Regions from separate parts of the Geodermatophilus sp. SYSU D00697 genome, predicted to be linked through region 2. Evidence: predicted binding sites of a transcription regulator. Region 2 holds the regulator's gene; the other holds the start of a gene.
The links. The regulator LexA, encoded in region 2, represses DNA repair genes until DNA is damaged. The targets are predictions, from matches to a motif close to TCGAACANNTGTTCGA.

Region 1: ACI79C_RS15310 (DUF222 domain-containing protein) is a predicted target of LexA. The motif match lies at 5,185-5,200, and genes of this name have one in related genera.

What each region holds. Positions count from the first base shown of each region.
Region 1 covers NZ_JBJGYV010000016.1:79,204-93,643, reverse strand. Annotated here, with positions in the region: gene ACI79C_RS15350 (SDR family NAD(P)-dependent oxidoreductase) at 1-289, opposite strand, end outside; gene soxR (redox-sensitive transcriptional activator SoxR) at 360-830, shown strand; gene ygiD (4,5-DOPA-extradiol-dioxygenase) at 927-1,778, shown strand; gene ACI79C_RS15335 (flavodoxin family protein) at 1,775-2,215, opposite strand; gene ACI79C_RS15330 (helix-turn-helix transcriptional regulator) at 2,238-2,519, opposite strand; gene ACI79C_RS15325 (ABC transporter permease) at 2,516-3,397, opposite strand; gene ACI79C_RS15320 (ABC transporter ATP-binding protein) at 3,394-4,317, opposite strand; gene ACI79C_RS15315 (hypothetical protein) at 4,395-4,979, shown strand; gene ACI79C_RS15310 (DUF222 domain-containing protein) at 5,217-6,866, shown strand; gene cobA (uroporphyrinogen-III C-methyltransferase) at 6,991-8,250, opposite strand; gene cobT (nicotinate-nucleotide--dimethylbenzimidazole phosphoribosyltransferase) at 8,324-9,376, opposite strand; gene cobC (Rv2231c family pyridoxal phosphate-dependent protein CobC) at 9,421-10,500, opposite strand; gene ACI79C_RS15290 (cobalamin biosynthesis protein) at 10,493-10,861, opposite strand; gene ACI79C_RS15285 (energy-coupling factor ABC transporter ATP-binding protein) at 10,858-11,697, opposite strand; gene cbiQ (cobalt ECF transporter T component CbiQ) at 11,694-12,428, opposite strand; gene ACI79C_RS15275 (energy-coupling factor ABC transporter substrate-binding protein) at 12,425-12,778, opposite strand; gene ACI79C_RS15270 (energy-coupling factor ABC transporter permease) at 12,775-13,482, opposite strand; gene ACI79C_RS15265 (cobyrinate a,c-diamide synthase) at 13,469-14,440, opposite strand, start outside.
Region 2 covers NZ_JBJGYV010000009.1:89,374-103,813, reverse strand. Annotated here, with positions in the region: gene miaA (tRNA (adenosine(37)-N6)-dimethylallyltransferase MiaA) at 1-887, shown strand, start outside; gene dapF (diaminopimelate epimerase) at 884-1,750, shown strand; gene ACI79C_RS10335 (hypothetical protein) at 1,760-1,981, opposite strand; gene hflX (GTPase HflX) at 2,129-3,625, shown strand; gene ACI79C_RS10325 (phosphatase PAP2 family protein) at 3,693-4,442, shown strand; gene ACI79C_RS10320 (hypothetical protein) at 4,414-5,463, shown strand; gene lexA (transcriptional repressor LexA) at 5,485-6,237, opposite strand; gene ACI79C_RS10310 (LysM peptidoglycan-binding domain-containing protein) at 6,440-7,081, shown strand; gene ACI79C_RS10305 (hypothetical protein) at 7,228-7,830, shown strand; gene nrdR (transcriptional regulator NrdR) at 8,214-8,771, shown strand; gene ACI79C_RS10295 (vitamin B12-dependent ribonucleotide reductase) at 8,853-11,717, shown strand; gene ACI79C_RS10290 (Ltp family lipoprotein) at 12,003-12,875, shown strand; gene ACI79C_RS10285 (STAS domain-containing protein) at 13,525-13,839, shown strand; gene ACI79C_RS10280 (ArsR/SmtB family transcription factor) at 13,795-14,235, opposite strand.

The sequences.
Region 1 (14,440 bases), on a different contig from region 2:
GGTCGGCGAGGCGGGGGAGCGGGGTCGGGCCCAGCTCGCTGGCGTTGTTGACCAGGAGGTCCAGGCGGTCGGGCACGGCCGCGGCGAGGGCGGCCCGGTGGGCGGGGTCGGCGACGTCGCCGGGGACCGCCGTGACCAGGTCGGGACGCGGCAGCGCGGCGACCGCCGCGGCCAGGCGGTCGGGGTCGCGGCCGTCGACGACGAGCCGCCAGCCGCGGCGGGCGAGGGCCTGGGTGAGGGCGGCGCCGAGGCCGCGGGACGCTCCGGTGACCAGTGCTGTGCGAGTCATGGGGCCACGGTGGATCTTCAACCGCACTTGAGGTCAATACTTGGAGTCGACTTGAGCAAGGGAGGTCGTCGTGGCCGAGGAGCTGACCATCGGGCAGGTGGCCGAGCGGGCCGGGATCGCCGCGTCGGCGCTGCGGTACTACGAGGCGCAGGGGCTGGTCTCGGCGTCCCGGACCGCCGGTGGTGCGCGCCGCTTCCCGCGCAGCGTGCTGCGCCGGCTGGCGTTCATCCGGGCCGCGCAGAACGTGGGGCTGACCCTGCCGGAGATCCGGACGGCGCTGTCGGCGCTGCCGGAGGGACGGACGCCGTCCGCGCGGGACTGGGCCCGGCTGTCGCAGGGCTGGCGGGACCGGCTCGACGAGCAGATCGCGGCGCTGGTGCAGCTGCGCGACGGGCTGTCCTCGTGCATCGGCTGCGGCTGCCTGTCCCTGACGCGGTGCGCGCTGTCCAACCCCGGGGACGTCGCGGCGGGCGAGGGGCCCGGGGCGCGCTGGCTCTCGCCGGCGCTGCGGCGCGTCCCGCCGACGTCCAACGCGGGATGACCAGCGGGTCCGACGCGGGGTGAGGGCGGTCGATCTCGCCTCGGGGCCGGGTGCGGGAGATGATCGACCGACCGGCGCCGGCAGGGGGAGGGGTCCATGACGGTCATGCCCGCCGCGTTCTTCGGCCACGGCAACCCGATGAACGCCCTGGAGAAGAACCGCTACACCGAGGCCTGGCGGGCGTTCGGGGAGTCGGTGCCCCGGCCGCGGGCGATCCTCGTCGTCTCGGCGCACTGGTACGTGCACGCCACGGCCGTGACGGCGATGCCGCGGCCGCGCACCATCCACGACTTCTTCGGCTTCCCCCGCGAGTTGTTCGAGGTCAGCTACGACGCGCCGGGCCTGCCGGAGCTCCACCAGGAGGTCGCCGACGTCGTGCACCCGACCTGGGTGGGCGCGGACCTGGACAGCTGGGGGATCGACCACGGCACCTGGTCGGTGCTGCGGCACGCCTTCCCCGGCGCCGACATCCCGGTCGTGCAGCTGTCGATCAACGCGCTCAAGCCGTTCGACTACCACCTGCAGCTCGGCGCCTCGCTGGCACCGCTGCGGGAGGACGGCGTCCTGGTGATCGGCAGCGGGAACGTCGTCCACAACCTCGGCGGGGTCAGCCGCGCGATGCCCGACGGTGGCTTCGACTGGGCGCGCCGGTTCGACGAGCAGGCGCAGGAGTTCATGCAGCTGGAGCCGACCGAGGTCCTCCGCCTCGACGGGCACCGCGACTACGACCTCGCCGTCCCGACACCGGACCACTTCCTGCCGCTGCTGTACATCGCCGGGATGGCGGGGGCGACCGGGACCACCGCCGACGTCCTGGTCGACGGCTACGCCTACGGCTCGCTGTCGATGACGGCCTACACCGTCGGCATGACCCCGCCCTCGGCGGACGGGGGTGGGTTCGCCGCGCCGCTGCCCGACGACCCGCCGCCGGACGGCGCCAACATCTAGAGGCTGACCGCGACGGTGGCGGCCAGCTCCCGGCAGGCCTCGAGGTCGGCCGGGCCGGGCGCGCCGGTGAGGCCCAGCGGTGCAGCGACCAGCTTCCAGCGCAGCGCGCCGGCGATCCGTTGGACGCTGGCCAGCGCACCTGCGGTGTCGTCGTTGCCGTGCACGTAGACGCCGAAGGGCAGCCCGACCGTGGCGTCCAGGCACGGGTAGTACACGGTGTCGAAGAAGTGCTTGAGCGCGCCGGACATGTAGCCGATGTTGGCCGGGGTCCCGAGCAGCACGCCGTCGGCGGCGAGCAGGTCCGCCGGTCCGGCCGACAGCGCCGGGCGGACGGCGAGCTCGACCTCCTCCACCAGGGCGGCACCCTCCCGCACCGCCTCGAGCACCGCCTGCATCGCGGGGGAGGGGGTGTGGTGGACGACGAGCAGGCGGGGCACCCCGGCATCCTCCCGGAGCCGCTCAGCCGGCGGCGGCCGGGCGGTTCCCGTCGGCGGGCCCGGCGAGGTCGCTGATCCGCGGGAACGGCCTCGTGGAGAAGACGACCTCGACCGGGACGCCGAAGAACTCCGCGATGCGCAGCGCCAGGTGCAGGCTGGGGTTGTACTCGCCGCGCTCCAGGTAGCCGATGGTCTGGTAGTGGACGCCCAGGGCGTCGGCCAGCTCCCGCCGGGTGACGCCCTGCTCGGCGCGGAGCAGGGCGATGCGGTTGTAGACGGCGTCCCCCGTGCGCTCCGAACTCACCGGACCCACTGCAGCGCCGCATCGCGGGCCGCCGCCACCTGCGAGCCGGACTGCCGCCGCGCCATGCGCCGCAGCACCACCGGGGTCACCAGCAGCCCGGCGACCGCCCAGGCGGCGAGCACGAGGACGACCTGCCCGGTCCGCCACGAGCCGCCCAGCTCGACCGCGGCCGCCGAGTCGGGCAGGAACGCCGAGCGCATGCCCAGGCCGATCCAGTAGGTGGGGAACACCTGCGCGACGGTCTGCACCCACCCCCACAGCGCCTGCACGGGGAAGAAGATCCCGGAGACCACCGTCACGACCGTGACCGGCAGCATCCCCCACGTGCCGACCTTCTGCGTGCCGGGCACCACCGCGCCCAGGACCATCCCCAGCGGCAGGGTGGCCAGCAGGCCCAGGGACAGCACCCACGCGACGGTGAGCCAGCCGCCGGCGCCCCGCGGCATGACGCCGTCGAAGAGCAGGGCGCCGGGCACGAGGATCACCAGCAGCATCGGGAACAGGCTCAGCGAGTGGTAGACCACCTGGCCGGTGACGTAGCCCTCCATGCCGTGCGGCAGCGCCTTGTGCCGCAGCAGCGTGCCGTCCTCGCGCTCCATCGCCAGCGCGAACGCCGGGCCGATGACCACGCCGAAGGCCGCCAGCGCGGCGAGGATGCTCGGCAGTGCGACCGACGGGTAGAGCAGGCTGGTGCCCTCGACCTCGGTGTCGCGGTTGAACCACAGGAAGACCAGCGTGCCCACGCCCATGAACAGGTAGAAGCCCTGGTCCTGCGCGCTGCGCACGCTGAGCAGGAACTCCGTCCAGCCCCGCCGCAGGCCGAGCCGGACCGCGTACGCGGCGCCGACCCGCCCGCCGCCCTCGACGCTCCGGGTCACCGGGTCACCTCCGCCAGCTCGGCCCGGCTGCCGGACTCGTGCCGGGCGACCATCTCGATGTAGGTGTCCTCCAGGCTGGCCCGGTGCACCTCGAGGTCGGCGATCTCGTCGCCGTACTGCTCGAACAGTCGCCGGACGAAGGCCGTGGAGTCCTCGGTGGCGTGCACGAACCGCTCGCCGCCGCGGGTCCAGCGCACCTCGCTGGTGCCGGCGACCTGCCGGGTCAGGGCCTCGGCGCTGCCGTCGGCGACGATCCGGCCGTCGGCGAGGATGAGGATCCGGTCGGCCAGCCGCTCGGCCTCGCCGAGGTCGTGCGTGGTGAGCAGGATGCTCGTGCCCTCCAGGTCGGAGAGCCGGTGCACCAGGTCGTGGAAGTCCCGGCGGGCCTGCGGGTCGAAACCGGCGGTCGGCTCGTCGAGGAACAGCAGCTCGGGGCGGCCGATGATGCCGACCGCGACGTCCAGCCGGCGCCGGCGGCCTCCGGAGAGGGTGGAGATCCGGCGGTCGGCGTCCGCGGTGAGACCGACGGTCTCCAGCAGCCAGTCGACGTCATAGGGGCGGGGCCGCTCCGGGGTGGCGTAGGGCCGGTAGTAGCCGCCCAGCTGGGTGAGCAGCCGGCGCGGCGTCCAGCGGGCGTGGTCGCGCCAGGACTGCAGGACGACGCCGACGCGGGCCCGCCACGCGTCGTCGGCGGAGGCCGGGTCCACGCCGAGCACCTCGACCTGGCCGGCCGAGCGCAGCCGGAAGCCCTCCAGCACCTCGATCGTGGTCGTCTTGCCGGCGCCGTTGGGTCCCAGGAGGCAGACCACCTCGCCGGCGTGCACGTCGAAGTCGACGCCGGTGAGGACCTCGTGCTGGCCGTACCTCATCCGCAGGCCGCGGACCCGGACGGCGGGCCGGTCGTGCGCGTCCCCACTCATGCGCCACTCCCTCGGGGCTCGTCGGTGGGGGGATAGTAGGTCTACTACATTGGCAGTACAACTGCTTACATGGCGGCATGGGGTTGCTGCAGAGCGTGGTGCGGTCGGAGGCCGGCATCGCCCGGGCGCTCGCCGACGGGGTGCGCGGTCGCGACGACGTCCGGCCGGGGGAGGTGGCGCTTCCCTACGCCGGCCGCTTCGGCCTCGTGGTGGGCGTGCTGTGCGCGCTGGGCGTGCTCGAGACCCTGGTGGTCCACGTGCTGCTGCCGTGGGAGGTCGCGCGGTGGGTTCTGCTGGCGGTGTCGGTCTACGCGCTGATGTGGATGGTCGGCTTCAGCCTCTCGCTGCGCCAGCACCCGCACGTCGTCCGGGACGGCGAGCTGGTGGTGCGGTTCGGCCACTTCCGGTCGGTGGTCGTGCCGCTGGCCGGGCTGGCCGCGGTGCGGCGCAGCGTCGAGACGGGGCACCGGCGCACCGTCGTCCGCGAGGGCGACCGGCTGGTCGTCTCGGTCATGGGCGACACGAACGTCGAGGTGCGCTGCGAACCGCCGGTACAGGTCCCGGGTCAGGACGGGCCGGTGGCCCGCGTGGCCCTGTACGCCGACGACCCGGCCGCGGCCGTCCGGGAGCTGCGGGCCCGCGCGGTCAGCGGGGCCGGCTGACCGCCCGCGGGCGTTCCCGCCGGGTCGCGGGCACCCGGCCGACTGGGCCCGTCCGGCGTTCCCGCGGGACCGCCGCGACCCGGCCGCTGAGCCGGTCCGGTGCTCCCGCGGGAACACCATGACCCGGCATGACTCCCCGCCGCGCAGTCTGTGGAGACGTCGCGGGTCGCTGACCTGCGGAACTGTCGCCCCCGCGACCTACTCTCCGAACACTCGTTCGATCGAGGAGGGGTCGCGGTGCAGGAAGCGGAGCTGTCGCTCGAGGAGCTCGCACGGCGCATCACCAGCGGTGCGGTGCGGCTGGCCGCGGCCACCGCGGCGTGGCTGACACTCGTCGCGGAGTTCGACCGCCGCGAGGGGTGGGGCGCGATCGGCATCCGCTCGTGTGCCCACTGGCTGGCCTGGCAGTGCGGCCTGTCGCCCGGTGCGGCCCGCGAGCACGTCCGGGTGGCCCGCGCGCTGACCGCGCTGCCGGCGACCGCAGATGCCTTCGCCGCCGGACGGCTGTCCTACGCCAAGGTCCGGGCGCTCACCCGGGTCGCCGAGCCGGACACGGAGCCGGCGTTGCTGGAACTGGCGCACGAGCTCACCGCCTCGCAGCTGGAGCGGGTGGTCCGCGAGTGGCGCAGGTCCGACGCCGTCGACGCCGGCACCGTCGCCGTCAAGCGCCGCTTCGACCACTGGTGGGACGACGACGGGATGCTGCACGTCCGGATGTGCCTGGACGCCGAGGAGGGCGCGGCCTTCCTGGCGGGTGTCGACTCCCTGGCCGAGCGCACCGCCCGCCGGGAGCGGGCCGCATCCAAGCGGGACGCTGCTGCCGCGCGGACCGACCAGGGCGTCGCCGCGGGCGACGGGGGCCTCGCCGAGGGCGATGGGGGCTTCGCCGAGGGCGATGGGGGCTTCGCCGAGGGCGACGGGGGCCGGGCGGAGGACGACGAGGTGGCGCTGGCCCGGGAGCGGACCACGGAGCGGCGCTGTGCGGCGGTCGCACGACTGGCCGCCGCGGCCGCCGACGCCGACCGGCGGCCGGGCGATCCCCCGCGCCGCGAGGTGGTGGTCCACGCCGACGCCGCAGTCATCGCCGCCGACGCCGCGGCCGGCCGCGCCCATCTCGAGGGCGGTCCGGCGCTCCACCCCGCTCACGTCCGGCGGATGCTGTGCGAGGCGACCGTCGTGACGATGCTGGAGCGCGGCCGCGAGCCGCTGGCCGTCGGCCGCACGAAGCGCTTCGCCACCCGTGCCCAGCGCCGGGCCCTGCACCGCCGCGACGGTGGCTGCGCCCGCCCCGGCTGCGCCGAGACCCGCATCGAGCGGCTGCACGCGCACCACATGCGGCACTGGCTGTTCGGTGGGGCGACCGACGTCGCCAACATGGTGCTGCTCTGCGACACCGACCACGGCCTGGCCCACGACCTGGACCTGGTCATGACCCGCCGCGACGGAGAGCTCGTCGTCACGTCGCCTGACGGCCGCCGCGTCTGGGGCCCGGCCGACGCCGCCTTCCGCGGGGGACTGCCGGCTCCGGGTGCCCCCACCACGGCCGTCGCGGACGACTGCTCCGCCGGGGTCTCTCCGATCGACTCCGTGGCGGACCGCCGACCCGCCACCGCAGCGCGACCGGAGGCGCAGGACCGGCTCACCGGTCTGGAACGGCTCGCGGGTCAGGACCGGCTCGCGGGTCAGGACCGGCCGGCGGGCGTCGGTGCGGTAGCCGACATCACGCGACTGCTCTTCCCCGACCGGGCACCCGACCTGCCCGACGCCCTGCCGGTCAACGGTGAGCCGATGGACCTCGCCTACGTGGTCGGCGTCCTGCTGGGCAACCGTGACCTCGAACGACGGCTCGCCGCCGAGAACGCCGGACGGCTCGCCGCCGTGGCCTGACGGAGGACCCCGTCCTCCGCAGGCCCGGGGCGAGCTCCCGCCGGGGTCGGAGGACGTCTCCGCGGGAACGCCCGCGGGCTCCCCGGGAGAACGCCAGCGGGCCGTCAGCGAGGGGCGCCGGCCGTCAGCGGGGGGCGCCGAGTTCCGCGGCGAGCCGCACCACCTCGCCGACGACCCAGACGGCGGGCGGCCGGATGCCCTCCTCGGCCAGCGTCCTGCCCAGGCCGGCGAGGGTGGTGCGCACCGTGCGCTGGGTGGGCGTCGAGCCGTCGGCGACGACGGCGACCGGGGTCTCCGGGTCGCGGCCGTGCTCGACGAGGGCCGCGGCGATCGCCGGGGCGGTGTCCACGCCCATGAGGACGACGAGGGTGCCGCGCAGCCGCCCGAGCGCGGCCCAGTCCACCAGCGACTGCGGGTGCCCGGGCGGCACGTGCCCGGAGACGACGGCGAACTCGTGGGTGAGTCCACGGTGGGTGACCGGGATGCCGGCCAGCCCGGGGACGCCGATCGCGCTGGTCACCCCGGGGACCACCTCGACCGGGACGCCGGCCGCCGCGCAGGCCGCCAACTCCTCCATCCCGCGGCCGAAGACGAACGGGTCGCCGCCCTTGAGCCGCACCACCCGCTTCCCGGTCCTGGCGTGCTCGACCAGCAGCGCGTTGATCTGCTCCTGGGCCATGTACCGGCCGCGAGGCAGTTTCGAGGCGTCGATGACCTCGACGTCGGGCGGCAGGGAAGCGAGCAGTGACTGCGGCGCGAGGTGGTCGGCCACGACGACGTCGGCCTGCGACACCGCCTGCTGGCCGCGCACGGTGATCAACCCCGGGTCGCCGGGGCCGCCGCCGACGAGGACGACGGTCCCCGGCCGGCCCTCGGGCATGGCGCGGGCCGCCCGGTCGCGGATGCTGCCGTCGGTCAGCCCGGCGACGACCGCGTCCCGGACGGCGACGGCCCGCTGGGGGTCCCCGCCGCCGTGGACGCCCACGACGAGGTCCCCCTGCCGGCCGACGGCGGGGGTCCAGACGCTGGACGCGGACCGGTCGTCGGCGCGGGCGCAGAAGACCCGGGCCCGCTCGGCCTCCTCGGCGACCGTGGCGTTGACCGCGGGGTCGTCGGTGGCGGCGACCGCGTACCAGGCGCCGTCGAGGTCGCCGGGCCGGTAGGAACGGCGCACCCAGGTGACCGCCCCCGGACCCACCAGCGCCTCCAGGGCCGGGGTGACCTCCGGGCTGACCACGGTCACCCGTGCCCGGGCCTCCAGCAGGCCGGCCACGCGGCGGTGGGCGACCTGGCCGCCGCCCACGACCACGACCCGGCGGTCGAGCAGCCGCAGGCCCACGGGGTAGACCACCCCGGAGGCCGGGTCGACGGGGGTGGCGTTCACGGTCGCTCCTCGCCGGCGCCCGTCGCGGGCGGGAACGGCGTCGCCGCGGTCGTGCGGGAGCTCGCGAACTGGCTCACCGGGCCTTCTCCGTCACGCCGGCGGAGTCGAACGTGGCCACGTCGCGCAACGCCCGCGCGGCGCTGGCCACCAGCGGCAGCGCCAGCAGGGCGCCGGTGCCCTCGCCGAGGCGCAGGTCGAGCCCGAGCAGCGGCCGCAGACGCAACGCGCGCAGGGCGATCGCGTGCCCGGGCTCGGCCGACGCGTGCCCGGCCAGCGCGTGCTCCAGCGCGGTCGGGCACAGCGCGGCGGCCACCAGCGCGGCGGAGCCCGCGATCACGCCGTCCAGCAGCACCGGCACGCGGGCGGCCGCGGCGCCGAGGACGAACCCGGCCAGCGCGGCGTGCTCCAGGCCACCCACCTCGGCGAGGACGGCCAGCGCCGCCTCGGGCGTCGTCGGCCGGACCGGCACGCGGCCGACCGCGCGGGAGACGACCGCGACCTTGCGGGCCAGCGTCGGGTCGTCGACGCCGGTGCCCCGGCCGGTCGCCTCCGCGGGGGTCGCGCCGGTGAACGCACAGACCAGCGCGGCCGACGCGGTCGTGTTGGTGATGCCCATGTCGCCGGTGACCAGGCAGCCGTGGTCGGCGGCGAGGTCGGTGGCGACCTCGATCCCGACCTCGACGGCCCGCCGGGCCTCGTCGGAGGTCATGGCCGGGCCGACGGCGAGGTCGGCGGTGCCGGGCCGCACCTTGCGGGGGAGCAGCGCCGGGCTGGGCTCGACCGCGTAGCCGGTGGCGACCCCGACGTCCACGACCACCACGTCCGCGCCGAGCTGGGCGGCGAACGCGTTCACCACCGCACCCCCGTGGGCGAGGTTGACCACCATCTGCGCGGTGACCTCCTGCGGCCAGGGCGTCACCCCCTGGGCGTGCACGCCGTGGTCGCCGGCGAAGACCGCGACCGCAGCCGGGGTGGGCAGCGGCGCCGGGCACGCGCCGGTGGTGCCGGCCAGCTGCGCCGCGACGTCCTCGAGCACGCCCAGGGAGCCCGGCGGCTTGGTCATCCGGTCCAGCCGGTCGCGGGCGGCGCGCTCGGCCGCGGCGTCGCGCGGCGCGATCGCGGCGATCGTGTCGCCCAGCAGGGTGCCCGCGAACGGGGCCGGGTCGGTGCTCAGGGGATCTCCTCGGGCAGGCGGGGCGCGGCCCGCGGCGTCGGTGGCGCGGGAGGGATCGCCTCCAGGATCGCAGCCAGCTCGGCGGCGAACGCACGCGAGGTGGCCGGAGCGCGGACGGCGACGCGCAGGTGGTCGCCGTCCAGGCCGGGGAAGGTGTCGCCCCGGCGCACCGCCCAGCCCCGCGCGCGCAGCTCCGTCCGGACGCGCTCGCCGTCGGGGACCCGCAGCAGCACGAAAGACGACCGGGGCCGCCCGAGCACCTCCACCCCCGGCGGCAGGGCGTGCAGCAGCACCTCGCGGTGGTCGATGAGGTGGTGGGCCGCCGCGACGGCCTCGGCGCGCGCCTCCGGGCCGGTGCACGCGACGAGCGCGGCCAGGGCCGGGGTGCCCAGCGGCCAGGGCGGCTGGGCGGCGGCGAGGGTCGCCACCAGGTCGGCCGGGCCCAGGCAGTAGCCCACCCGGAGCCCGGCCAGGCCCCAGGTCTTGGTCAGGCTGCGGACCACGAGCAGCCCCGGCAGGTCGCGGCGGCCGGCCAGCGACTCGGGCTCGCCGGGCACGGTGTCGGCGAACGCCTCGTCGACCACGAGCACCCGACCGGGCCGGGCCAGCGCGGCGACGTCCTCCGCGGCGTGCAGCACCGACGTCGGGTTGGTCGGGTTGCCGAGCACGACCAGGTCGGCCTCGTCGGGCACGGCAGCCGGGTCCAGCCGGTACCCCGGCGCCGCCAGCAGGTGCCGCTGGACCGGGTGCCCCGCGGCGCGCAGCGCGGCCTCCGGCGCGGTGAACGACGGGTGGACGACGACCGCCCGGCGTGGCCGCAGCGCGCGGGCGACCAGCGTGAACGCCTCGGCCGCACCCGCGGTGAGCAGCACCTCCCCGGTCGGGCGGCCGTGGGCCGCGGCGACCGCGGCGCGGGCGGGGCCGGCGTCGGGATAGGCGGCGCTGGCGTCGAGCGCCTCGTGCAGCACCGCCCGCAGCCACGCCGGCGGGGTGCCGGGGCGCACGTTGACGGCGAGGTCGACCAGGCCCGGGGCGAGCTCGGCGTCGCCGTGGTGGTCGAGGTCGGGCTCAGGCATCGGCCACCGCCACCGTGACCGGGCCGACCACCGTGCGCCCGACCAGCAGCGTGCCGCCGCCGAGCAGCGCCGCGGCCTCGGCGACCGACGGCGTCCCGACCGCGGCGGCCACCCGCGCCGACGGCGAGGGCACCGGGACGGCGGCCAGCGCGACGGCGGGGTGCGCCGTCAGCTCCCAGCCGCGCCGGGCCGCGGCCTCCACCAGGCCCGGCTCGCCGGCGCGGGCGTCGAGCGTGGCCAGCCGGACGACGTCCGCACCGGGGGGCAGGACGGCGTCCACCGCGGCCAGGACGGCGTCCACCGCGGCGAGGACCTCCGCGGCGGTGACCCCGGGGCGCGCGCCGACGCCGACCACGATCACGGTGCGGCCCCCTGGGGCAGGGCGGCCAGCAGCTCGTCCGCGTCGCGGGGGAGGGCGCCGTCGGGGAGCAGGCCCAGCGCGCGCAGCCGGGCGCCGACCGTCAGCGCCCAGGGCCGGTCGAGCCGGGCACGGGCGAGCAGGGTGTCGTCGGCGAGCACCTCGGCGGGCGGACCCTGCACCACCGTGCGGTCGACGACCACGGCCACCTCGTCGGCCCAGCGCAGCGCCAGGTCGACGTCGTGGGTGCTCATCACCACCGTCGAGCCGTTCTGCCGCAGCCGCTCGAGCGCGGCCAGCGCCTCGACGACCGCCGACGGGTCCAGCCCGGCGGTGGGCTCGTCGAGCAGCAGCACGCAGGGCCGCATGGCGACCGCGCCGGCGATCGCCACCCGCTTGCGCTCCCCGTAGGAGAGCTGGTGGGTGGGCCGGCCGGCCAGCTGCGTCACGCCGAGCAGGTCCAGCGCCTCGGTCACCCGCGCGCGGACGGCGTCCTCCGCCAGCCCGAGGTTGAGCGGGCCGAACGAGACGTCCTGGGCCACCGAGGCGCTGAACAGCTGGTCGTCGGGGTCCTGCAGGACGAGCTGGACCTCCTGCCGGTGCGCCCGCAGGCCGCGGCGGCTGTGCTGGAGCCGGTCCCCGTCGACGGCGACCGTGCCGGCCACCGGCACCAGCGCGCCCGACAGGCACCGCAGCAGCGTGGTCTTGCCCGAGCCGTTGGCGCCGAGCACCGCGAGCCGCCGTCCGGCCGGCACGGTCAGCGAGGCACCGTCGAGGACGCGGCGGCCCCGCTCGTACCCGGCGACCAGGCCCGTGGCGGTCAGCGTGCGATGGCTCATGCGAGCAGCCCGACCGAGACCAGGGCCGCGAGCCCGGCGGCCGTCCCCGCGAGGAACGCCCGGGACGACGGGAGCGCCTCCGGGAGCACCCGCAGACCGGTCTCCATGCCCCGGCCGGCCAGGCCCTCCTGCATGCGGCGGGCGCGGTCCCAGGAGCGGGTCAGCACGGCGGCGGCCAGCGCCCCGGACGACCGGGAGGACCGCCGCCACGTCGAGTAGCCCATCCGTGCCGTCTGGGCCTCCCGGACCGCGCGCAGGCTCCCCAGCAGCACGAACAGCATCCGGTAGGTCACCGCGGCGACCTCGACCACCGCCGCGGGCACCCGCAGCCTCCGCAGTGCCGGCAGCAGGTCCGACACCGGGGTGGTGGTGGCCAGCAGCAGCACGGCCGCGCTCCCGGCCAGTGCGTGACCGGCGAGGGCACCGGCGCGCGCGGCGGCGTCGGGTGCCCAACCCAGGCCGTCGTCGCCGACCGAGACCACGGCGGTGAGGGTCCCGACGGCGGTGAAGGCCAGCGGCCAGCGCACCACCCGGCCGAAGAGGCGGGCCGGCACCCGGGCGGGGCCGAGGGCGAGGACGACCGCGGTTCCCCCGACCAGGAGGCTGCCCGGCCAGGCCGGCAGCACCAGCGCGCAGACCACCAGGCCCAGGGACAGCAGCAGCTTGTCGCCGGGGGCCCGGCGGCGCCAGGCGCTGGCCCAGGCGGCGTCGTCGATCGCCAGGGAGCTCACTGCCCGGGGGTCCCCGCGGGAGCCGGTCCGGCCCCGGTCGCCGGCTCCGACTCCGCCGCCGCGCGGGCCTCGCGGAGGGCGCGCCGGCCGTGCAGCCGGCCGAGCACGTACCCGAGCACCCCCGCGCCGGCCGCGGCCTGCAGGGCGAACAGCCCGGACTCGAGCTCGGCGGACCCGGGGGAGAAGACCGACTCGAACCACGGGGTGTAGCCCGACTCCTCGATCAGCTCGGTGGCCCGGCCGTCGGTGCCGCCGAACTCGGAGCTGCCGACGTGCAGGACCATCGGGACGACGACCAGTGCGACCACGCCCAGCACGAGCAGGGCGGTGACCACGTGCCGCCGGTTCACCGCTGCCCCTCCTCGGCCGCCGGGGCGGCCGACGGCTCGGCCGAGCGGCGGAGGATGCCCAGCCGCTCCAGCTCCGGCCGGGCGTTGACGGTGAGCACCCGGAACAGCAGGACGCCGAGCAGTCCCTCGGCCAGCGCGAGCGGGACCTGGGTGACGGCGAAGACGCCGAGGAACTTGGCCGCGGCGCCCTCGAGGCCGCTCTCCGCGTCGGGGAACGCCAGCGCCAGCTGCAGCGACGTCGTGACGTAGGTGGCGAGGTCGGCCACCGCCACGCCGGCGAACACCGCGCCGAGCAGGCTGCCGCTCACCCGGCGGGTGAGCAGGTACGTGCCGAAGCCCGCCCAGGGGCCGACGACCGCCATGGAGAACGCGTTGGCACCCAGCGTGGTGAGCCCACCGTGCGCCAGCAGCAGGGCCTGGAACAGCAGGACGACGGTGCCGAGCAGGGCCATCACGGGTGGTCGGAAGAGGATCGCGCCCAGCCCCGTGCCGGTCGGGTGGCTCGAGCTCCCGGTCACCGACGGCAGCTTGATCGCGCTGAGCACGAAGGTGAAGGCCCCCGCGGCGCCGAGCAGCAGCGTCGACTCCGGGTTCTCGCGGACCTCCCTGACCACGGCCCGCGCGCCGTGCACCACGAACGGGGCCGCGGCGACCGTCCAGCCGATCGCGTGGGCCGGGGGCAGGAAGCCCTCAGCGATGTGCATGCGGTGCCCCTTCCGGGAGCCGCGCTGCGGCGGCGACGAGGCGGGAGGCCATCCCCGGGCAACCGGCCCAGTGCAGGTGCAGGTACGAGGCGTGCACGCTCCCGGCGACGAACCCCTCCGGCCCGGATCCCGGCCACCGCCAGGCCGGGTCCGCCCCCGCGCCCGGCGTGACGACCGTGCGGTGGAACTCGTGCCCGCGCACCCGCGTCCCGGCCGCGGCGAGCACCGAGTCGGTGAGCGCGACGGCCTCGCGGTAGCCGAGGGTGAGCCCCGGCGACATGGCCGCGTCGGCGGGCAGCACGCCGCACATCGGGGCGCCGTCCAGGCTGCGGGCCAGGTACAGCAGCCCCGCGCACTCGGCGGCGACCGGGGCGCCCCGCTGCGCCAGCCCGGCGACCTCGGCCCGCAGCGCGGCGTTGGCCGACAGCTCCGCGGCGTGCACCTCGGGGAAACCCCCGCCGACCACCAGCCCCGCGGTGCCCTCGGGCAGGTGCTCGTCGCGCAGCGGGTCGACGGTCACCACCTCGGCGCCCGCGGCCTCCAGCAGCTCGGCGTTCTCCGCGTAGCCGAAGGTGAACGCCGCACCCCCGGCGACGGCGATCCGCGGCCGGCCCTCGACCCGGTCCACCTCGGCAGCGGGGTCCCACGGGACGGCGTCCAGGGCCGGGGCCGAGCGGGCCAGCCGCAGGACGGCGTCCAGGTCGAGCGCGCCCGCCACCACCTCGCCGAGCCGCCGCACCGTCGCCAGCGCCTCGGTGGACCGCTCGGCGGCGGGCACCAGCCCCAGGTGCCGGGAGGGGGTGCCCAGTTCGTCGAGCCGCCGGATCGCCCCCAGCACGGGCACCCCGGACCCGCCGAGGGCGTCGCGCAGGATCTCCTCGTGGCGGTCGCTGCCCACCCGGTTGAGCACGACGCCGCCCATCCGCACGGTCGGGTCGAACGTGGCGAAGCCGTGCAC
Region 2 (14,440 bases):
CCACCGCCACGGGCAAGACCGCGCTGGGGGTGGCCCTGGCGCGGCGGCTGGGCGGTGAGGTGGTCAACGCCGACTCCATGCAGCTCTACCGCGGCATGGACATCGGCACCGCCAAGCCCGACGCCGCCGAGCAGGGCGGCGTCGCGCATCACCTGCTCGACGTCTGGCACGTGCGGCAGGCGGCGTCGGTCGCCGAGTACCGCCGCCTGGCCCGCGCCGAGGTCGACCGGCTGCGGGCAGCGGGCACGGTGCCCCTGCTGGTCGGGGGGTCGGGGCTGTACGTGCGCGCCGTCCTCGACGAGCTGGACTTCCCGGGCACCGACCCGGCGGTGCGGGCCCGGTTGGAGGGCGAGCTGGCCGATGTCGGCCCCGCGGCCCTGCACGCCCGGCTGGCCACCGTCGACCCGGCCGCGGCCGCGGCGGTCCTGCCGAGCAACGGACGGCGGATCGTGCGCGCGCTGGAGGTCGTGGAGATCACCGGCGGCCCCTTCCGCGCGCAGCTGCCCGAGCCCCGGCCGCACTACCCGGCCGTGGTCGTCGGCCTGGACCGCGACCCGGCCGACCTCGACGAGCGGATCGCCGCCCGCGTCGACCGGATGTGGGCCGCGGGGTTCGTCGCCGAGGTGGAGACGCTGGCTGCCGACGGCCTGCGGGAGGGTCCCACCGCCTCGCGGGCGCTGGGCTACGCGCAGGTGCTCGCCCAGCTCGACGGCGAGCTGACCGCCGAGGAGGCCCGCGAGCGCACCGTGTCGACCACGCGCCGATTCGTCCGGAGGCAGCGGTCGTGGTTCCGCCGCGACGCCGCGACCACCTGGCTGGACGCCGCGCGCCCCGACCTCGTCGACGCGGCCGACGCGTTGATCGCCGCGCATACGATCGGCCGGTGACCGCCAACCGGGTGCTGATCGGACACGGCACGGAGAACGACTTCGTCGTCCTGCCCGACCCCGACGGCACGGCCTGGCCGGAGGACCGGCTGGACGCCGCGATGGTCCGCCGGCTGTGCGAGCGCCGGGCCGGCCTCGGTGGGGACGGCGTGCTGCGCGTCGTCCGCAGCGTGCACGTCCCCGACGCGCCGGCCGTCCTCGGGGAGGACCTCGACCGCTGCGAGTGGTTCATGGACCACCGCAACGCCGACGGCTCGCACGCCGAGATGTGCGGCAACGGCATCCGGCTGTTCCTGCACGTCCTGGTCACCGAGGGGCTGCTGGACCGCGCCGCGTGCGAGTCCGGCGTCCTGGTGGGCACCCGCGGCGGGCCGCGCCGGGTCGGCGCCGCGCCCGACGGTGGCTACTGGGTCGACATGGGCCCCGCCCGGCCCTTCGGGACCGGCGCGGCGCACCTGGACGGCGCGGCGTTCCCCGGCCGCGCCGTCACGATGGGCAACCCGCACCTGGCCTGCCTGACCGACGTCGACGTCGACACCCTCGACCTCACCGTCGCCCCGGGCGTGGACACCGGGCTCTTCCCCGACGGGGTCAACGTCGAGTTCGTGAACGTCCTGGCGCCGGCCGCCCACATCCGGCTGCGGGTGTCCGAGCGTGGCGTGGGGGAGACCCGGTCGTGCGGGACGGGCGCGTGCGCGGCCGCCTGGGCGGCGCTGGAGGCCGGCGGCGCCGACACGGGCACGGTCACCGTGGACGTCCCCGGCGGCCGGCTCACCGTCCGCGTCGACGGGACGACGGTGCTCACCGGCCCGGCCGTGGTCGTGGCCGCCGGTGAGCTCACGCCGGAGTGGCTCGCGAGCTGACCGGCCGGCTCAGGCCCCCTGGTCCCTGGTGTTCTCCGTCTCCTCCGGCGACTCGGGCATCATCGACTGTCCGGCGATCCCGGGGCTGCCCTTGGGCTCGCCGCGACCGCTGTCCTGGTCGGGGCCGGCGCCCAGCGGGTTGCGCGGCGGGTTGAGGCCCTTGGGGTCGCGACCCGGGTCGTCGAGCTCCTCGCCGCTGCCCAGGCTGCTGCTGCCGCTGCTCTCGGTCATGCTCCGGCCTCCTCGCGATCGTCGGGACCGGGCCCTACCCGGGGACGACGAGGTCACGCGTCGGGATGGTCTCGGACGCCCGCGGTGTTGTACCCGGCGATGACAACTCAGATGCCCCGGCAGGTGGGGCGTGCCACGCTGGACACGATGACGACAGCACAGAACCGCGCCGCGATCGACGGCGCCGGGGACCGGGCCCTACGGGCCGCCCCCGAACCGGCCGAGGAGGCCACCCGTCCCGCGCCGGCCGGGCAGTGGGACGAGCCGGAGGAGACGACCGGCTCCTACGACCTCGAGGCACGCGGCGCCCTCCGCCGCGTCGCGGGTCTGTCCACGGAGCTCGCCGACGTCACCGAGGTCGAGTACCGCCAGCTGCGCCTGGAGCGCGTCGTGCTGGTCGGCGTCTGGACCGAGGGGACGCAGGCCGACGCCGACCGGTCCCTGGCCGAGCTCGCCGCGCTGGCCGAGACCGCGGGGTCGCAGGTCCTGGAGGCGGTGAGCCAGCGGCGGGACAAGCCCGACGCGGGCACCTACGTGGGCTCGGGCAAGGCCGCCGAGATCCGCGACATCGTCGCCGCGGCCGGCGCCGACACCGTCATCTGCGACGGAGAGCTGACGCCGGGCCAGCTCAACGCGCTGGAGAAGATCCTCAAGGTCAAGGTGGTCGACCGGACCGCGCTGATCCTCGACATCTTCGCCCAGCACGCCTCCAGCCGTGAGGGCAAGGCGCAGGTCGAGCTCGCCCAGATGCAGTACATGCTCCCGCGGCTGCGCGGCTGGGGTGAGTCGCTGTCCCGGCAGGCCGGTGGCCGGGTCGCCGGTGGTGGCGGCATCGGGACCCGCGGTCCGGGTGAGACCAAGATCGAGACCGACCGGCGGCGCATCCGGGCGCGGGTGAGCAAGCTGCGCCGGGAGATCGCGGGCATGGCGACCGCACGCGCCACGCAGCGCAGCAGTCGCGGGCGCAACGCCGTCCCCAGCGTGGCGATCGCCGGCTACACCAACGCCGGCAAGTCCAGCCTGCTCAACCGGCTCACCGGCGCCGGTGTGCTGGTGGAGAACGCGCTGTTCGCCACCCTCGACCCGACGGTGCGCCGGGCCACCTCGCCCGACGGCCGCGAGTACACGCTCACCGACACCGTCGGCTTCGTGCGGCACCTGCCGCACCAGCTGGTCGACGCCTTCCGGTCGACGCTGGAGGAGGTGGCCGCCGCCGACCTGCTGCTGCACGTCGTCGACGGATCCGACCCGGACCCGCTGGGTCAGATCGACGCCGTCCACGTCGTCCTCGGCGAGATCGATGCGGCGGCGGTGCCGGAGCTGATCGTGGTCAACAAGGTCGACGCCATGAGCGAGGACGACGTCCTCACGCTGCGCCGGGCGCTGCCGGGTGCGGTGTGGGTGTCCGCGCGCACCGGTGAGGGGATCGAGCAGCTGCGGGACATCGTCGCCGCGCGGCTGCCGCGGCCCGATGTCGACGTCGACGTGCTGGTGCCCTACGACCGCGGCGACCTCGTCGCCCGGGTGCACCGCGACGGCGAGGTCCTCCGCGAGGAGCACGAGGCCGGCGGGACCCGGCTGACCGCCCGGGTCGACGGAGCACTCGCCGCCAGCCTGGAGGGGTTCGCCGTCCCGGTCGGCTGACCGGGACGGCGCGCCCGCGTCGGTCGTCCGAGGTCACGATCGGGTCACGTCCCGGTACCGTGAGAGCGTGACCAGCGGCGCGGTGCGGCGGCGTCCGGGCGAGCACGCGCCGGACGGCGAGGTCGTGCCCGCCCCGCCGCAGCGGGTGGTCTCCGACGGCCGGCCATCGTGGTGGCTGCTGGTCCTCGCCCTGCTCGTCACCGTCGCGGTGACCGCGGACCTGCTCAGCCGGGGTGTGCTCGAGCGGATGGACCTGCGGGTCTCCGAGGTGGTCAGCTCCTGGCAGCTCAAGGAGTCGGCCGCGTACTGGCCGGTGTGGGCGGTGACCCAGCTGGGCGGGCGCGGCTTCATCCTGATCGTCCTGGCGGTCCTGACCGGCTACCTGGTGTGGCGGCGCCGGACCGCCGTGCCGCTGCTCCGGGTGCTGGTCGCGCTCGCGCTGCTCACCGTCGTCGTCTACGGCTTCAAGTACGGGACCGGGCGCACCGCACCGGCCTATCCCGGGTCGTTCTTCCACCGCGACGGTGCGTCCTACCCGTCGGGGCACGTGGCCAACGCGGTCCTCATGTGGGGTGTCGCCCGGTGGCAGGCGGTGGAGTTCCGGCTCGCCGCGGGCGTGCAGCGGGCCTTCCGGCTGCTCAGCGTCTTCGGCCCGGTCGCCACCGGGGTGGCCATGGTGTCCCTGGACTTCCACTGGGTCACCGACGCGGTGGTCGGGGCGGCGGTCGGCATCCTCCTGCTGGGCGTGGTCCATGCACTGGACGCAGTCCTGCTGTCACGCTGGGTCGGTGCCCGAGCTGCTCACCCCTCCGCGTAGCGGCACGCCGGGCCGGCACCTGGCTGCGGGGACGGTCCTCGCGCTGACCGCCGTCCTCGGTGCCGCGCAGCCGGTCTCCGCCGAGGAGGCGACGGCGCCTCGCACGCAGTGCCAGGTCACCGACCCCCGGCTGGCGGAGCTCTCCGGCCTCGTGGTGGTGGGCGACCGCATGCTGGCCCTCAACGACGGTGGGGAGCGGCTCGACGTCCACGTCCTGGACGCCGGCTGCCAGGTGGTCGACGTGCGCAGCGCGCCGGTCGACCCCTACGACCCCGAGGACCTCGCGGTCGGCGCCGACGGGACCGTGTGGCTCGCCGACACCGGCGACAACAACGGCACGCGGGAGACGGTGGCGCTGCTGGCCCTGCGGCCGGACGGCAGCACCGCGGTGTACCGGCTGGCCTTCCCGGAGGGACCCCGGGACGTGGAGGCGCTGCTCCTCGCGCCGGACGGCACGCCTTACCTGGTGACCAAGGAGGTGCTCGGAGCCAGCTCGGTGTACCGCCCGGTGAGCGCGCTGGTCGACGCCGGCACGGTTGGCCTCACCGAGGTGGCGGGTGTCGAGTTCACGCTCACCGGGACCCCGGGCGGTCCGGTCGGTCGCGCCGGGCAGCTCATGGTCACCGGGGGAGCGGTCTCGCCCGACGGCCGGTTGCTGGCCCTGCGGACCTACACCGACGCCTACGTCTGGCCGCTGTCGGGCTCCGACGTGGCGGGTGCACTGGCCGCCGACCCGGTCCGGCTGCCGCTGCCCGCGTCGCCGCAGGGCGAGGCGGTCAGCTTCACCGCCGACGCCTCCGGCCTGGTCGTGACCAGCGAGGGACTGCCGGCCGACGTCATCGTCGTCCCGTTGGGCGAGCTCCCGAGCGACGCCGCTGCGTCGACGTCGGCGGACGGTTCCCTCCCCGACCTGCTGAGCGCCGACGACGGCGGCATGCCGGCCGTCGCGGCGGCCGCGATCGCGGCCGTGGTCGCCGCCGCCCTGGTGTGGGTCGGCGGGAGGCTGCGCCGGCGCCCCTGAGCCCGGGGCGGCGCCTGCGGGTCAGACCCGGCGCAGCACGGTGACGACGCGACCCAGGATGGTGGCCTCGTCACCCGGGATGGGCTCGTAGGCGGGGTTGTGCGGCAGCAGCCACACGTGGCCGTCACGACGCTTGTAGGTCTTGACCGTCGCCTCGCCGTCGATCATGGCGGCCACGATCTCGCCGTTCTCGGCCGTCGGCTGCTGGCGCACCACGACCCAGTCGCCGTCGCAGATGGCCGCCTCGACCATCGAGTCGCCGGCGACCTTGAGCATGAAGAGGGTGCCCTCGCCGACCAGTTCGCGGGGCAGCGGGAAGACGTCCTCGACCGCCTGCTCGGCGAGCACCGGGCCACCGGCGGCGATCCGGCCGACGAGCGGGACGTAGGTGGGGGCGGGCGCCTCGTCGGTGCCGGCCGGGGCGGCGGTGGACACGAGCTCGGCCGGCGCGTCGCCGGGCAGGCGGACGTCGAGGGCCCGGGGCCGGTTCGGGTCGCGGCGCAGCCAGCCCTTCTTCTGCAGGACCGTGAGCTGGTGGGCCACCGAGGAGGCCGAGGACAGGCCGACGGCCTCACCGATCTCGCGAACCGAGGGCGGGTAGCCGCGGCGGTCGATGGAGTCGCGGATGACCTCGAGGACGCGCCGCTGGCGCTGGGTCAGGCCGTCCCCGGCCTCGCTCCGGTCGGGGAAGGTCCGCACGGCCGCCGTCTCGGTGGCCGCCGGCGCGCCGGTCGTCCTCCGGCGGCTCCCCGACGTCCCGCTCTTCTCCGCCACCGTCGCCTCCTCGCCGGCTGCTGTCGCAGCACGTCTCGTCGTTCGGGACCGACCGTAGCGTGCCGGGCCCTCTCGATCAAACACGTGTTCGAACTGCCCGGCAGGGCGCGATGGCGTTCGTCGGACCCATCCGGTAGACATCGCACAGCCGTTCGAATCGAACAGGCGTTCGACGGTCCGGGCAGCGGTGGGAGGAGTGGTCGTGGCGGGCATGCGGCAGGCGGTGCTGGACTTCGACGACGCGGTACAGGTGCCCTGGCGGCCCCGGCTCCGTGCGGTCCCGGTGGCCGACGACGGTGCGGCCGGGCGCCGGCCACGGCCTCCGGCGTCGCGGGCGACCGTGTCCCGGGTGGGCGCATGCCGGCCCGAGTCGGTCCGGGCGACCGACGACGGTGCGACCGCGCCCGTCGACTCGTCCGCCACCCGGCCGGGTCCGGTGCGACCCGGGCAGACGCGGCCGGGCCCGACCCGGCCGGCGGGGGCCGCGGTGCCCGGTCCCCCGGCGGGGCGGCCCGTGCGCGGCGGCTGCGGCCGGGTGCGGCACCGGCCGGGTCCGGGGGTGCGGCTGACCCGCAGGGCGCGCCGGCTGGCGGTGGTCCTCGCGCTGGGGGTCGGCGTGGCGCTCGGGTCCTGGCTCGGACCTCTCGTCGCCGATGACCCCGGCGACCTGCGGCTGGTGGGGGAGCGCAGCGTGGTCGTCCAGGCGGGGGACACGGTGTGGTCCATCGCCGCAGACTTCGCCGGGCCCGACGAGGACGTCCGGGCCGTGGTCGACGTGATCGAGGAGCTCAACGAGCTCGACGGTGCCCGCGTCGTGCCGGGACAGGTCCTCCTGCTGCCCTGAGGGCGTCCCGTCCCTCCTCCTCCGGGCCCGGCACGCCGCGGGGCCAGACAGCGACAAGGCGAGGCGGTCAGGTTCGTCAACCCTCCGTACGGAGGCGTTGACGCTGCGTGGTCAAAAGGGCACCTAACGTCAGAGGCGTGTCGCGGATGTCCGGAAGCCGAGCAGCGGTCTTCACCCAGCAGTCCCAGGCCGTCGAGGTGTCCGTGGCCGGCGCCTGGTTGCCGGGGTCGATCCTCGGCTGGCGCCACGACGCCGGCGGATCCTGCGAGGTGTGGGTCCGGCTGACCGTCGCCGGCGGTGTGCGCGAGACCTGGGTCGCCCTGTCCGACCTGCGGCTGCCGGAGTCGCCCGTCGTGGAGGCGTCGCCTCCCGCTGGGCGTGGGGACGACGCCGCCGCGCCGATCCTCGACCTGGCCCGCGCCGCCGCCCGTGAGCGGCTCGTCGCCGGCGTGCTCGGCGCTCCGGAGCGAACGGCGTCCGGCGTCCCGGCGCAGGGCCGTCGCCGGCGCCGTCACGGCGGGGACGTCACCGCGGAGATGCCGGCGCTCGATGCCGCCCTCGCCGGGCGCCACCGGGCACCGGGCGGAGCCGGGCGACACCGGGCCGCGGACGACGACACCCGCGTCGGCCTCCCGGCGGTCGCGGTCCCGCCGCGCGCCGAGGGCGACTGCCTGACCCGCCCCCTCCGGCTGGGTGAGCGGGTGCCCCGCCCCCGCCTGACCCGTCCCGACGGCGCCGTCCGCGGCTGAGGCCCGGCCGCCCTCCGGGGTCGGGTGCCGACGCGCGCATACACCGCTCCGCCGCCGCCGCGCGACTCCTGCGGGGCGTGTCGCGGCGTGTCGCCGTGGCGGGTGGGGCAGCAGAGCGCCCCTGGTCACGGCCGTGTCTCGGGGGCGTGTCCCGGCTTGCAGATCTTGTGTTGCCGGGCCTAGGGTTCCCCTACATCTAGTAGTTGCACCGCTGTAAGCCCGTCCACAGCCGGTCCTCAGGTTCTCCCCGGGACGTCCACCGGATGTCCCCAGGAGGGTCCACAGCCGGCTTCCCGGCTCGGGTGCCCCGGCCGCTTCGCGGCCGCCGCGCCCGCCGGTCGGGCGGGGGCGCGACGGACCACCACGAGGGGAGGGGAGCCGCGATGCGTTGCCCCTTCTGTCACAACGCCGACAGCCGGGTCATCGACTCACGCGAGGCCGACGAGGGGGCCACCACCCGGCGGCGCCGGTCGTGTCCCGCGTGCGGCCGGCGGTTCACCACGGTGGAGGAGGCCGTCCTCGCCGTGGTGAAGCGCAGCGGTGTCAGTGAGCCGTTCAACCGGACCAAGGTGGTGGCCGGCGTCCGCCGGGCCTGCCAGGGCCGGCCGGTCGACGAGGACCAGTTGCAGCAGCTCGCCCAGCAGGTGGAGGACGCGACCCGCGCCACCGGCGCGGCGGAGGTCCCCAGCCACGAGGTCGGGCTGGCCATCCTCCGGCCGCTGCGGGAGTTGGACGAGGTCGCCTACCTGCGCTTCGCCAGCGTCTACCGCGCCTTCACCTCGCTCGAGGACTTCGAGAAGGAGATCACCGAGCTCCGGGCCCGGTACGTCGCCGCCGGGACCCCGCCGCTCCCTGGCATGCAGGACACCTCCCCGGCCGTGCGCCGGCGGGGGAGTGGGCGGGGCCAGGCCGCCTCCACCGGCAGCGCCGCCGGCACCTGAGAACTGTCAGCACCACCCGATAGAACAAGTGCGGCTCTCTTCCCCAGCCGCCTTGCCCACCCGCAACAGAGGGAGAGCTCCGTGACCGAGACCGAGGATCGCTTGACCGGCCGCACGCGTCGCGCCGCCAAGGCGCCGACCCGGGGGAAGGGCCTGAAGGTCAAGCGCGTCTTCACCACCGCCGGTGTGCACCCGTACGACGAGGTCACCTGGGAGCGTCGTGACGTCGTCATGACCAACTGGCGGGACGGCTCGATCAACTTCGAGCAGCGCGGCGTGGAGTTCCCCGCCGAGTGGAGCATCAACGCGACCAACATCGTCACGACGAAGTACTTCCGCGGCGCCGTGGGGACCCCGCAGCGGGAGAGCAGCCTGCGCCAGCTGATCGACCGGGTCGTGCTGACCTACGGCCAGGCCGGCCGCGAGCACGGCTACTTCGCCACCGAGGGTGACGCGGAGATCTTCGAGCACGAGCTGACCTGGATGCTGCTGCACCAGTACTTCAGCTTCAACAGCCCCGTGTGGTTCAACGTCGGCACCAGCGCGCCGCAGCAGGTCAGCGCCTGCTTCATCCTGGCCGTCGACGACACGATGGACTCGATCCTGAACTGGTACCGGGAGGAGGGGCTGATCTTCAAGGGCGGCTCCGGCGCCGGCCTGAACCTCTCCCGGATCCGCTCGTCGAAGGAGCTGCTGTCCTCCGGTGGCACGGCCTCCGGCCCGGTGTCCTTCATGCGCGGTGCCGACGCCTCCGCGGGCACGATCAAGTCCGGTGGTGCCACCCGTCGCGCGGCCAAGATGGTCGTCCTCGACATCGACCACCCCGACATCGAGGAGTTCATCGAGACCAAGGCGCGCGAGGAGGACAAGATCCGCGCGCTGCGCGACGCCGGGTACGACATGGACCTCGGCGGCAAGGACATCACCAGCGTCCAGTACCAGAACGCCAACAACTCCGTCCGGGTCTCCGACGAGTTCATGCGCGCGGTCGAGGACGGCACCGAGTTCGGCCTGCGCGCCCGGCTCGACGGCTCGGTCATCGAGACCATCGACGCCAAGGGCCTGTTCCGCAAGGTCACCCAGGCCGCCTGGGAGTGCGCCGACCCGGGCATCCAGTACGACGACACGATCAACGACTGGCACACCAACCCCGAGACCGGCCGGATCAACGCGTCCAACCCGTGCTCGGAGTACATGAGCCTGGACAACAGCTCGTGCAACCTCGCGTCGCTGAACCTCATGAAGTTCCTCAAGGACGACGGGACGTTCGACTCGAGGAACTTCGTCAAGGCAGTCGAGCTGGTCATCACCGCGATGGACATCTCGATCTGCTTCGCGGACTTCCCGACCGACCCCATCGGTGAGACCACCCGCGCCTACCGCCAGCTGGGCATCGGCTACGCCAACCTCGGCGCCCTGCTGATGGCGACCGGTCACGCCTACGACTCGCGTGGCGGCCAGACCCTCGCCGCGGCGATCACCTCGCTGATGACCGGCACGGCCTACCGCCGCTCGGCGGAGCTGGCCGGCATCGTGGGCGCGTACGAGGGCTTCGCCCGCAACGCCGACGCCCACGCCCGCGTCATGCGCAAGCACGCCGCGGCCAACGACGCCATCCGTCCGGTGGGCGCCGACGACGCCGACGTGCTCAAGGCCGCGACCGCCCAGTGGCAGGAGTGCCTGGAGATCGGCGCGGACAACGGCTGGCGCAACGCCCAGGCCTCCGTGCTGGCCCCCACCGGGACCATCGGCTTCATGATGGACTGCGACACGACCGGCATCGAGCCGGACTTCTCGCTGGTCAAGTACAAGAAGCTGGTCGGCGGCGGCTCGATGCAGATCGTCAACCAGACCGTGCCGCGGGCCCTGCGCAGCCTGGGCTACCAGGACGAGCAGATCGAGGCGATCGTCGAGTACATCGCCGAGCACGGCCACGTCGTGGACGCCCCGAGCCTGCGCCCGGAGCACTACGAGGTCTTCGACTGCGCGATGGGGGAGCGGGCCATCTCCCCGATGGGCCACGTCCGGATGATGGCCGCGGTGCAGCCGTTCATCTCCGGCGCCATCAGCAAGACGGTCAACATGCCGGAGACGGCGACCGTCGAGGACGTCGAGAACATCTACTTCCAGGGCTGGAAGCTCGGCCTCAAGGCGCTGGCCATCTACCGGGACAACTGCAAGGTCGGCCAGCCGCTGTCCGACGCCAAGGCCAAGAAGGCCGACACGACGGCCGCGGCCGCGGAGGTGGCGGCTCCGGCTGCGCTCGCCCACCCGGTGCGCAAGCGGCTGCCGAAGAAGCGGACCAGCATGACGACGTCGTTCTCCGTCGCCGGGGCCGAGGGCTACATGACCGCCGGCATGTACGAGGACGGCAGCCTCGGCGAGGTCTTCCTCAAGCTGGGCAAGCAGGGCTCGACCCTGGCCGGTGTCATGGACGCCTTCTCGATCGGCATCTCGATCGCGCTGCAGCACGGTGTGCCGCTGGAGACCTACATCCAGAAGTTCACCAACATGCGCTTCGAGCCGGCCGGCATGACCGACGACCCAGACATCCGCATCGCCCAGTCGGTGATGGACTACATCTTCCGTCGCCTGGCGCTGGACCACCTGCCGGTGGAGAAGCGGGCCAACCTCGGCATCTTCAGCGCCGAGGAGCGCGCCGCCCAGGTCTCCGGCTACGGCACCTCGGCCTCCACGCCGGAGGTCGTCGAGGAGGAGGTCGACCTGGAGGCGCTGCGCACCTCCGCGCCGGCCGAGGGCCCGGCCCAGCCCGAGCCCAAGGCGGATAAGTCGGTCAAGGAGGCGCACTCCTCGGCCGAGCTGCTGGAGTTGGTCACCGGGACGGCCACCGACGCGCCGCTGTGCATGACCTGCGGCACGAAGATGCGTCCGGCCGGCAGCTGCTACGTCTGCGAGGGCTGCGGCTCCACCAGCGGCTGCAGCTGATGTAGTCGGCCGGGACGTGTTGTCCGCGCCGGTCCGGGCGGCGTCGTCCCGAGTTCGGGCAGCACTGTCCCGGTCTCCGCCAGCGGGACTCCCCGACCACTGAGGTCGTCACCGGCCCGGTTCCCTCCAGGAGCCGGGCCGGTGGCGTGTCTGGCGCAGGAGTGAGCAGGCCACCCGGCGCTCGTCGGTGACTCCGTGGCTGGGGTCAAGGGGTCACCGACGGTGTCGATACTCCTCAGTAGCGCATCCAGGATCATCGTGTCAGCAACGCAGGAGTGTCCCTTCGTGACCCAGCCAGGAGGGGTTCAGCCGAACCCCCACGACCACGGCGGCCAGCCCGGCCCCACGCCCCCGGCCGACAACCGGCCCCCGGTCGGCCCTCCATCCCAGTCGCCCAGGCAGCAGGTCGGCGCTCCCCAGCCCCAGCCGCCGTACGGGATCCCGCAGGGCTCCTGGCAGCCGCCCGCCCAGCCCGGCCCGAGCCTGCCCACGCCGCCGAGGCACCCCTGGTTCAGGCAGAAGCGGTTCCTCATCCCGGCCGGGGTGCTGGCCGTGGCGGTGCTGGGCGCAGCCGTCGCGCCGAAGGAGGACACCGACAGCGCCCCCGTCGCCAGCTCCAGCGCGCCCGTGGTGGAGACGTCGGCACCCGCGTCGGGACCTTCCTCCGCTCCGCTCCCGTCGATCAAGGAGGTCGCCCCGGCTCCTTCGCCGGCTCCGGCCTCGGAGCCTTCCTCTGCTACCGCGCCGCCGGTCGAGGAGGTCGCCCCGACTCCTCCGCCGGCCCCCGCGCCTGCTCCGGCTCCCGCACCGGCACCTGCGCCCGCTCCCGCGCCTGCCCCGGCTCCTGCGCCCGATCCGGCACCCGATCTCACGGTCGGCCAGGAGAACGCGCTGGAGTCTGCGGGGGACTACCTCGACTACTCGTCCTTCTCGCGCTCCGGGCTCATCGAGCAGCTCGAGTACGAGGGCTACTCGACCAGTGACGCGACGTGGGCCGTCGACCGCCTGGACGTCGACTGGAACGAGCAGGCCGCCCAGTCCGCCAGGGACTACCTCGACTACTCGTCCTTCTCGCGCTCGGGGCTCATCGAGCAGCTGGAGTACGAGGGCTTCACCCCCGAGCAGGCCGAGTACGGGGTGAGCCAGGCCGGGTTCTGATCCAGGCCCACCCGGTGCGCTCCCCGGCGCACGCCGGGACGTCGGTGCCGGGTGCGCTGACCGGACCCACCGGAGGCCCGCCTGCTCGGGACCTCGTCGTGCCGCCCCGGCCGCCTCGTGCGGCCGGGGCGGTCCCGTCTCGGCGCCGGCCGGAGACGTGCCCGAGCCGCCGTCACCGGCCGCGACGTGCAGGCACCCGGCGGGCGCTGCAGCGCGAGGGAGGCGCACCGCGAGGGGCGCTGCACCGCGAGGGCCGCTGCACCGGCTGCCCACCACGCCGGAACCAGGTGATCGACCGCGTTCCCGGATGGTCGCCGGTCAGCGACCGGCGTCGTCGTCCGGAATGCCGTCCGGGACCCACCGCGGACCGGCCTCGTCGGGCCGGGGACGGTCCTGACGGTGCAGCCGGATGGCGACCAGCGCGACGTCGTCCTCCGAGGATCGCCCGCTGCTGGACGGATCCGGTCGCGTTCTCGCCGGCGGGAGCCGTCGGGACGAGGGGGCGCAGTCTGGGCCGGCCGCGGGCCGCGGGCCCACGAGCGCCCCGCCGCCGGGCCGTGCCTGGTGCAACGATGGACGCCCGCCCGGTTGGCTACTTTACGATGTTCACACATCGGCGAGCGCTGCGGGGGATGGCCGGGGGTGGCGTGTGCGCGGAGGTCCCGACGGTTCGGCCAGCATCGAGGCCGAGGCCGGGGGACGGGTGCTCCGGCTGCGGGGCGAGGTCGACGTGGACGTCGTCGAGCGTCTCCGGCGCGAACACCCCGGCGGGCTGCCGCCGATCGCGGCCATCGAGGCCGGCGAGGTGACCTTCCTGGACGCGGCATGTGTCGCCCTGCTGGTCGAGCTGGCCCAGGTGGCCGACCGGCAGGGTCGGACGCTCGTGCTGCGGTCCGCCTCGGAGCGGGTCGACCGGGTGCTACAGCTGACCGGAGCGGACGCCCTGTTCCAGCGATCCGGATGACGTCGGCGGCGCTGCCCGGGTCGGGGCCTCGGCCGGCGGGATCGTCGCGCCCGGTGCGTCGGTGGTCTCGAGGAGGTCGCTGAGGAGGTCTCGTGTGGAGGTCAGCTCCGTGACCAGCAGCTGCCGCGCCACCGCCAGCAGCTGCGAGGTCCTCGGGTCCCGCAGCGAGTAGCGCACCGCCGAGCCCGAGCGGTGGGCGAGGACGACCTGAGCCCGCCGGAGGACCGCGAGTTGTTGGGAGAGCTGCGACATCTCCACCTGGAGCTGGGTCGCGAGTTCCCCGACGGTCCGCTCTCCCTGGGTCAGCTGCTCCAGGACCAGCACGCGCAGGGGATGACCCAGGGCCTTGAACAGATCGGCCTTCGCAGCGGCGATCGGGACATGGCGGTAGGGCACGTCCCGGACTCTACGGGCCGGTGATCGGCGGGGTCCCGTCCCCGACGGGGGTCCACCCCGGGTGGGGGAGTCGGCCCGGCCGGGGCCGCATCCCGGGGCGCGGACGGCAGCGCCCCCCAGCGGCGGACGGCAGCGACCCCCCACCCGCGACGGCAGCGACCCCCCACCCGCGGACGGATGGGGGGTCGCTGCCGTGGTGTCGGAG